Regions from separate parts of the Paraburkholderia fungorum genome, predicted to be linked through region 2. Evidence: riboswitches for the same ligand, from Rfam matches in the RefSeq annotation. Region 2 holds a riboswitch; the other holds the start of a gene.
What was found. Region 2 has a riboswitch for glycine ahead of gcvT (glycine cleavage system aminomethyltransferase GcvT). Riboswitches for the same ligand answer to the same signal wherever they lie in the genome.
Positions count from the first base shown of each region.

Region 1: it holds a riboswitch for glycine, as region 2 does, so the genes downstream of both, BLS41_RS23305 (D-amino acid dehydrogenase) here and gcvT (glycine cleavage system aminomethyltransferase GcvT) in region 2, are expected to answer to the same signal.

Region 1 is NZ_FNKP01000002.1:1,656,044-1,660,462, forward strand. It holds gene BLS41_RS23300 (LysR family transcriptional regulator) at 1-399, shown strand, start outside; gene BLS41_RS23305 (D-amino acid dehydrogenase) at 630-1,838, opposite strand; glycine riboswitch at 2,015-2,107, opposite strand; gene BLS41_RS23310 (DUF3300 domain-containing protein) at 2,812-4,224, shown strand; gene BLS41_RS23315 (DUF2950 domain-containing protein) at 4,237-4,419, shown strand, end outside.
Region 2 is NZ_FNKP01000001.1:198,441-202,859, reverse strand. It holds gene gcvP (aminomethyl-transferring glycine dehydrogenase) at 1-513, opposite strand, end outside; gene gcvH (glycine cleavage system protein GcvH) at 600-980, opposite strand; gene gcvT (glycine cleavage system aminomethyltransferase GcvT) at 1,106-2,224, opposite strand; glycine riboswitch at 2,305-2,473, opposite strand; glycine riboswitch at 2,509-2,609, opposite strand; gene BLS41_RS00945 (hypothetical protein) at 2,754-3,101, opposite strand; gene BLS41_RS00940 (oxidoreductase) at 3,311-4,360, opposite strand.

The DNA.
Region 1 (4,419 bases), on a different contig from region 2:
GCGCTCCCGTGGCTTTTGCTCGATTCCCCGACCGATGAATCGAGCTTCGTAGCAACGCTATTCGGCGAGTACGGTATGCCGCCGCCGGAGCGGATAACGCGGTGTTCCTCGATGAACCTATACCTCGAACTGTCGATGCAGATGCAGGCGGTCGCGGTCTTTACGTCGCTGGCGACGCCGCTGCTATCGCAGCGTGCAAACGAGGGCATGCTCAAACTACTGCGGCTGACCGAGCCGACGCCGAAGGTCGGCATGTACCTCGCCTACTCCAGCGAGGAACTGCTGACCGCGACCGCCGAGGATTTCATCCGGCGCCTGCGCGCCAAGCTCGATGGCCGCGACGCGGGCCGCTTGCCGGCTGGCATTCCGTACGACGACAACCGGGTTAGCGCTCGCTAGTCACGAGATTGCCGTCATTTGCAGAGCGGCCGACAAGAACGTTGGCGCGCGGATGAGGCCATCTCGCACGATGCACAGGACATATGCCACGAGGCGATACCGCAGCACGCGCGGTATCGCCCAATCGACAGCGAGCGGCGATCATCGCATCACCGGCGGTAACGCCGCCCGATGGTGGCGCCACGCCGACCGACAACGTAGCCGGCCACACGACTCAGCGGCGCGACCCTCTATACCGCGCTTGCGACGACCTGTGCCGTGGCGGCTGACAAGGTCCACCCCAGATGCCCGTGCCCGGTGTTATAGAACACGCCAGGCCGTTTGCCTCGTCCCACCTTGGGCAACATGCTCGGCATCATCGGCCGCAGACCTGCCCACGGAATGACGCGCGAAGTCGACACCTCGGGAAAATGCCGACGCGTCCAGTCCACCAGCGGAGCAATCCGGTCCGAACGAATGTCGCGGTTAAAGCCGTTGATTTCAGCCGTACCGGCCACCCGAAAACGATCCGCACCGAGCCGGCTCGTGACGATCTTCGCGCTATCGTCGAGCAGACTCACCCATGGCGCGCGCTGCTGACTCGTCTCGTCGTCGAGACAGACGGTGATCGAGTAGCCCTTCACCGGGTAGATATTCACGTGGTCGCCCAGCATCGACGCAAACTCGCGGCTCCTCACACCCGCGCACACCACGATCCGTTCGAACGTGAAGCACTGTGACTCGCCTTCGAGATTGACCATTAGCGAGAAGCGTCTGTCAGCGGCTGGCTCGATCGACGTGATCTCCGCGTCGTAGTGAAATTCGACGCCCTTCCGCGCGCATGCTTCAGCAAGGCCGCGCGTGAATTTGTGAATATCACCGGTCGAATCAGACGGGGTAAAGAAGCCACCGAAGAAGTCGCCATGCAGCGTAGGTTCGATTCGTTGCAGTTCACTTGCGCTCACCGCGCTGCGGTCGAGTCCACCTTCGCGCAGCATTTCGTTGACCTTGCTGGCGGCGTCGAATTCCTTTTGCGTCTTGTAGATATGCAGAATGCCGCGCCGCTCCAGATCGAAGTCGATGCCTTCTTTTTCGGCGATCGAAAACAGATGCTCTCGTGCGGCGATCGCGAGCCGTACGGTTTCGACCGTGTTGGCGCGGTAATGCGGAATCTGCCGCAGGAACTCGCCCATCCACGAATACTTGTGCCATGTGGGCGTGGGGTTGAGCAATAGCGGCGCGTCGCGCGTAAGCATCCAGCGCAGCCCTTTCATGACGGTGGCGGCACTGTTCCAGACTTCCGCATTACTCGCAGACAACTGACCGCCATTCGCGAACGAAGTCTCCATCGCCGCATAGCGATGGCGTTCGAATACGGTGACGTGGTGGCCGAGTTGCGCGAGGGCGTGAGCCGTGGTGACGCCGGTAATGCCGGCGCCGATGATGGCGATTCGTGACATGACATGGTCCAGAGTAGTTGAGCATCACCGGTGTCGATTTCATATCGAAACCGGCGCTGATGCCCCATCTGTCCATGTACCTGAGAGTTTCTTCCCAGCGTTTTTTCGACGGCATGCGAGCCGTGGAAGCCGGGAATCCCCTTCGGTGGGCGCGCATAGCGCCGCTCTCCAGATGTTCTCGCGGTGCGGTCCTTTTGCCTGAGAGTTTCCGGGGCGGTTGCTCCGTCGGCGTCGTCACGGCCTCTGACGATCTCTCCCGCACTGCATGACTGAACGGTTCGACAATACCGGGTCAAATTTTTTACCGCAAGTATTTCGTGTATCGCAATGCGTGCGCGGTGCTCATGTCTGCGCATTGAAATCACCGGATCGCCAACCGGTATTCTCAAGATTGATCGATCGCGTTTCCAGGATTGGCGTGAGTACACCCTTCAATGTCGAGGCGATGGTCGTCACCTCGCGATGCGCACTGAGTCATCATTCTTTCATGGGTTCACTCCAAATTTACACCCTTAAGTGGGTCAGTTCTGCGTGAACATCAACGGTCCGACTTGCTGGAGGAAGAGCCTCAGCGTCGACGACAGTTATCGGAAGGATTGCAGTCACTTGAGTGACTTCGTGTCGTCAATGCTGAATGGCGGAAATTGGCCGACTGCTATACGACCAAAGGCTCATTGTGACCAGGTGAATCGAGGTCCAATAATAAAAAAAGCAGTGAGACCAGTAAGCCAGAGTTCGACTCTGCATCGCGACGGCGTTCATTAGCGAATGAACTGAAAACCGGCTCCTGCCGAGGGCGACAGTTTGCTTCGTTTACTGCCCCATTTCGCTTGCTGCCCTGCAACGCGTCATCGCTTTCTGATCGTGTTGCCTCGAGTATGAGTCTGGACAAATGCGGTCACCAGTCTCTGACAAACCCGCCTACAAAAATCCGCATACCGTCTGACAGTGTGTTCAGTTGGGAGAACCAGCCATGTATCGGTGGACCAAGAGACTGGTGCGAGCGCTCTGCCTGGCGCTCGCCGCGATACCGATGATGGGTTCGATCGATGCAGTCGCCCAGGACCAGGCGGCGAAACCCACATTTAAACCCGAGGAAATCGAAGCACTGGTTGCACCGATCGCCCTTTATCCTGACTCCGTGCTGTCGCAGGTACTGATGGCCTCGACTTATCCGCTGGAGATCGTGCACGCCGCGCGCTGGGTCAAGGCCAATCCGAAACTCAAGGGCGATGAGGCGGTGAAAGCGGTACAGGACCAGTCGTGGGATGTCAGTGTGAAATCACTGGTCGCATTTCCGCAGGTGCTCGAACCGATGAACGACAAACTCGACTGGACCCAGAAGCTTGGCGACGCATTCCTCGCCCAGGAGAAGGATGTCCTCGCTGCCGTGCAGCGCTTGCGCGCGCGGGCGCAGGAATCGGGCAACCTGAAGTCCAATGAGCAACAGAACGTCAGCGTCGAGCCAGCGCCGGCGGGCGCCCAGGCAACGCAGACGATCGTGAAGATCGAACCGGCGAATCCGCAAGTCATCTACGTGCCGGCCTACAACCCGACTGTCGTGTACGGCACATGGAGCTATCCAAGCTATCCGCCCTACTACTGGCCGCCGGCACCCGCCTATTACCCCGGGGCCGCGCTCGCCACGGGCCTCGCATGGGGCGTCGGACTGGCCGCCGCAGGCGCCATCTTCGGCAACTGCAACTGGGGCGGCGGAGACGTCAATATCAACGTCAACAAGGCCGCCAATATCGATCGAAATTTCGATCGCAGCAAGGTTCAGGGCGGCAAGTGGCAGCATGATGCAAGCCATCGCCAGGGGGTTGCCTATCGCGACAATGCGTCTCGTGAAAAATATTCGAGAAACGTCTCCGGCTCCGATGCACGGGGTGATTTCCGTGGTCGAAATGGCGACGCGGGTGATCGGGGTGATCGCGGTAACGCAGGCAATCGCGGAAACGGACGCGATAACGGTGGCGTGGGCGATCGCAACAATGGCGGCGCAGGCGATCGCAACGGCGGCCGGGGTAACGCCGGGGTCAGCGACCGCGCGAGTACACGAAACAACGCAGGCGGAGCCAACCGCAACGGTGGCGCAAACCAGGCCGGCATAGCTGACCGGGCCGGTGGCGGCAACGCAGCCGGCAACGGAAACCGGGCCGGCGCAGCCAACAATGCCAGCGTCGGCAATCGCGCCGCAGCGTCCGCACGGCCCAGTACCGGAGGCGGCAACCGCGACGGAGCCTTCCAGGGTGTCGGCGGCGGTGGCCGTTCACAGCAGGACTTCAACCGCGGCCGATCCAGCGCGCAGTCGTCGAATTTCAGCCGTCCGAGTGGCGGCGGTGGCATGCGGGCGGGCGGCGGTGGCGGACGCGGCAGGCGCTAAGGAGACACCAGCATGAAGTCATTACTACGATCTCTGGCGGCCCGCCTGATCTCGCTCGGCGCCGGGGCCGCGCTTGTTCTGACGCTCTGCGTCGGCGCACCCGGTACGGCCTACGCGCAGAAGCACTTCGAATCGCCCCAGGAAGCGATGACCGCATTTGGTAACGCGGTCGCCGGTAGCGACGAAGCAGGCCTG
Region 2 (4,419 bases):
TTCAGCCGCAGCGGTGGCTTCGTCGAGCAGCGACGCGTTCGAGATGGCGAGACCCGTCAGATCGACGACCATCTGCTGGAAATTCAGCAGCGCTTCCAGACGGCCTTGCGAGATTTCCGGCTGATACGGCGTGTACGCGGTGTACCACGCCGGATTTTCCAGCACGTTGCGCAGAATCACCGTCGGGGTGTGCGCGTTGTAATAGCCCTGCCCGATGTACGAGCGGAACACCTGGTTCTTGTCCGCGAGTTCGCGCAGTGCGGCGAGCGCTTCGGCTTCGCTTCTGGGTTGCGCGAAGGGACCGAGCGGCAGCGTTTCGGTGCGGCGGATCGTCTTCGGAATCACGGCGTCGATCAGCGCGGCGCGGGATGCGAAGCCGAGGGCTTCGAGCATCGCTTGCTGATCGGCCGAATCCGGGCCGATATGCCGTTCGGCGAAGGCGTCGTGCACTTCGAGCGCGGCGAGCGAGAGAGGAGTGCGGTTCATCAGACGATCCGGGTGTTCGAGCTTCATGGGTGTTCCTGGCGGTGCGGCTGCCTTCCTGTTGCAGCGTTTCAGGAAGAACCCGCCGCACCTGACGGGTTAAACGTAAAGGTAAATCAGGCGCCGATCGACTTCGAGTACGCGTCGGCGTCGATCAGACGGTCATGCGTCGCGCCGTCGGCCGGCTTGATCTTGAAGAGCCAGCTTTCGTACGGCGTGCTGTTGACCGAATCGGGCGTGTCGGCCACGGCCGTGTTCGCTTCGATGATCTCGCCCGAAACCGGCGCGTAGATATCGGAAGCGGCCTTCACCGATTCGATGACGGCGACGGTGTCGCCGGCGGTCACGGTCTTGCCCAGTTCCTGGACTTCGAAGAAGACGATATCGCCGAGCGCTTCCTGCGCGTGGTCGGTAATGCCGACCGTCAGCGTGCCGTCCGCTTCGGTGCGGACCCACTCGTGCGATTCGGTGTATTTCAGATCGGCCGGGATGCTCATCGGATGCTCCTATGCGGTGATTCGGTAGTGACTTAAATGGGGAAGGTCCCAAGCCTGGCGATTTGACCCGCCAGGCTCCTCATCTGCGAGGCAAAAAATTTCTGAGGGACGCACGCGCGGGCTGCTTAAACCGCCAGCACCTTGCCGTTGCGCACGAATGGCAGTTTTACCACGCTTGCGGGTACGGCCTTATCGCGAATCTGAACGTGAACGGTGTCGCCCACTTGCACGCCTTTGGGCACGCGCGCGAAGGCGATCGATTCCTGCATCGTCGGCGAAAACGTGCCGCTGGTGATTTCGCCTTCGCCGTGCGGCGTGACGACTTTCTGATGAGCACGCAGCACGCCCGCCGCCTTGCCGTTTTCCTTCAGCAGGATCAGGCCGACGAACGCAGCCTGCGAACCGTTCGCTTCCAGCTTCGCCTTGCCGACGAAGTCGCGCGGCGAGGCCAGGTCGACGGTCCATGCGAGACCGGCGTCGAGCGGCGACACGTTGTCGTCCATGTCCTGGCCGTAGAGGTTCATGCCGGCTTCGAGGCGCAGCGTGTCGCGCGCACCGAGACCGGCGGGGCGCACGCCTTGGGCCTGCAATGCCTGCCAGAGCGCTTCGACGTGATCCGCCGGGACGATGATTTCGAAGCCGTCTTCGCCGGTGTAGCCGGTGCGCGCGACGGTCAGTTCGCCGAACGGCGTTTCTTCGATTCGGGCGGCGTTGAACGGTTTGAGCGCTTCGGTGGCGGCGCGAGCGGCCGGCACGGTTTGCCAGACTTTCTCACGCGCATTCGGGCCTTGCACGGCGACGATCGCGTAATCGCGACGCGGCGTGATGGTCAGGCCGAAGCCGCCTTCGGCGTTGAGCTGGCCGAACCAGGCGATGTCTTTATCGGCAGTGCCCGCGTTCACGACGACACGGAAGTGATCTTCGCCGAAGTAATAGACGATCAGATCGTCGACCACGCCGCCATTCGGGTTCAGCAGACAGGAGTAAAGCGCGCGGCCCGGCGTTTGCAGTTTGCCGACGTTGTTGGCGAGCGCGTATTCGAAGAACGCACGCACGCGCTCGCCGATGAAGTCGACGACACACATGTGCGAGACGTCGAACATGCCGGCGTCGGTGCGCACGGCGCGATGTTCGTCGATCTGCGAGCCGTAGTTGACGGGCATGTCCCAGCCGCCGAAATCGACCATGCGGGCGTTGAGCGCACGATGGGTGGCGTTGAGCGGGGTGTGTTTGAGTTCGGTCATGGGGCCTCGGGCATCTCGCGAAACAAAAAAGGCCATGCGGCGCTACGCCTCGCGGCCGAATGCCTGCGAGCGTGGTTCTGCATGACCCCTCTGTCCTCGATACCTGAGAGATTGCGCCGCCGTGACGACGTTGCCAGGAACGTTGATTCGTCACGGTGAGACGCGCGCCCCTTCGGTGGGCAGCTTGCCTGAATCTGTTCGCTGTTTGGACGATACAGATGGCTACTGCCGCTCTCCAGAGTGCGAAAAACCGGATGCCTCGGTGCTGCATTGAAGCGGGTTTTTCGACGCGGTCGGTCCTTTTGCCTGAGAGTTTGCGGGTATGCCCCTTCGGCGGCGCGGCCTGCGAAATCCAGCGGCCAGCGCTCTCTCCCGACGCGTGCGGCGAATGTACGCGACGGCCGGAGGCTTGTCAATTGAAGGCCCGCAGGCCGTGTGGGAGTAAGCGCAGCGGTTTTTACACGCCAAAAAAAGCGCGGGACGTGATGCCCGCGCTGGCGTTGCAGAGGTTATGGAAACGCCCGCGTGTTTACTCGCCGATCGCGTGCGCCGCGTTATCCAGTTCCTGATTCAGCACACGTTGCTCTTCGGACGAAAGACCGCCGCCGTGTTGCGCGGCCATGTCGTGCGCTTCCTGGCGGATCACTTCCAGACGATGGTGCAACGCGCCGCCTTGCGGGGGCGGGTAATAGCCCTGATTCACGTGGTTATCGATCCGGCGACCGAGGTTGTCGATCCGGCCGTCCACCTGATGCAGGCGCTGATCCGCGATCTGCTGCGGGTTGGGACGCGGTGCCGGTGCCGGTTGCTGCACGACGCAGGCGGCAAGTGACGTCAGTAAAGCGCACGCGGCAATCGCGCGGATAGTTCGAGGCATGGTTTCTCCGGAAATCTTTGTCTTTGATGGTGCTACGTGGGTAGCAACGGATGGTGGCGGATTTGCGCTGACGGCGCAGGCGGGATGTTTTGTAACGTTGTGTACCTGTCATGTAGCTGTTCTTTTGTCAGGTAAAACGCGCCCGCGCGGCACTTGCGGCGCGGGCTGTTTTTGGTACACAGCCCGCTGCGCCGCGCAGGAAAACGATGTCAGCGAATTCGCTCGAACGGCAGGCGGACGCCTTCTTCGGAACTACGCGCGGCCAACTCGATGATGGTCATCACGTCGACGGCATCCTGAGCGGTGACCGGGAACGCGACGCCATTTTGAATGGCGTCGGCCAGCGCGATATAGAAGCCCGTGTAGTCGCCATTGCGCGTCGGCACTTCGCGTTCCACTTCCTGATCGCCTTCGAGCACGCGCAGCACGCCCGCCGTGTTGCCGGCGCCGAAGCCTTCATCGCCGGGACGCAGGCCGGCTTTCAACTGGTCTTCCTGCGTGTCGAGCCCGTATTTCACATAGCTCCCCCGCGTGCCGTGGATCGTAAAGCGCGGCGCGACCAGCGCGGTCAGCGCGCTCGCGTGCAGTACCACTTCGAACTCGCCATAACCAAGCTGAATGTGTACGTAGTCCGGCGCGCTAGCGTTGTCGCGATGCGTGCGCACCGTCGCCGATACGGTTTGCGGAGCGCCGAACAGGGCCAGCGCCTGGTCGATCAGATGCGGCCCGAGGTCGAACAGCAAGCCGCCGCCACGCGACGCCTCTTCGCGCCAACGCTGACGCACTTCCGGCCGGAACCGGTCGAAATGCGATTCGTATTGCGTGATGCGCCCCAGTTCCACGCGCGCAAGCAGATCGCGGACGGTCAGGAAATCGCCGTCCCAGCGCCGGTTGTGAAAGGGCACGAACAATTTGCTGCGAGCGAGCGCGATGTTCGCGAGCGTGTGGGCTTCGGCCGCAGTTAGCGTCACCGGTTTGTCGACCACCACGTGCTTGCCGGCTTCGAGCGTGCGGCGCGCGAGGTCGAAGTGGGTGTCGTTGGGCGTGGCGATCACGACGCAGTCGATATCGTCGAGCGCGAGCAGCGCGTCGAGATCGGCGACGATTTTTGCGTGCGGATAACCGGCCAGCGCGCGCTCGGGCTGACCGGTCGCGATGGCGGCGACGCTCGCGCGTCCGCAATGTGCGATCACCGGCGCATGAAAGGTCGCGCCAGCAAAACCGTAACCCATCAATCCAATCTTCAGCGATGCGGACATGCGTGTCTTCCTGCAGAAACGGCGCGCCGTTTTGCCACCGCGGCGACGGCGCGCAACAC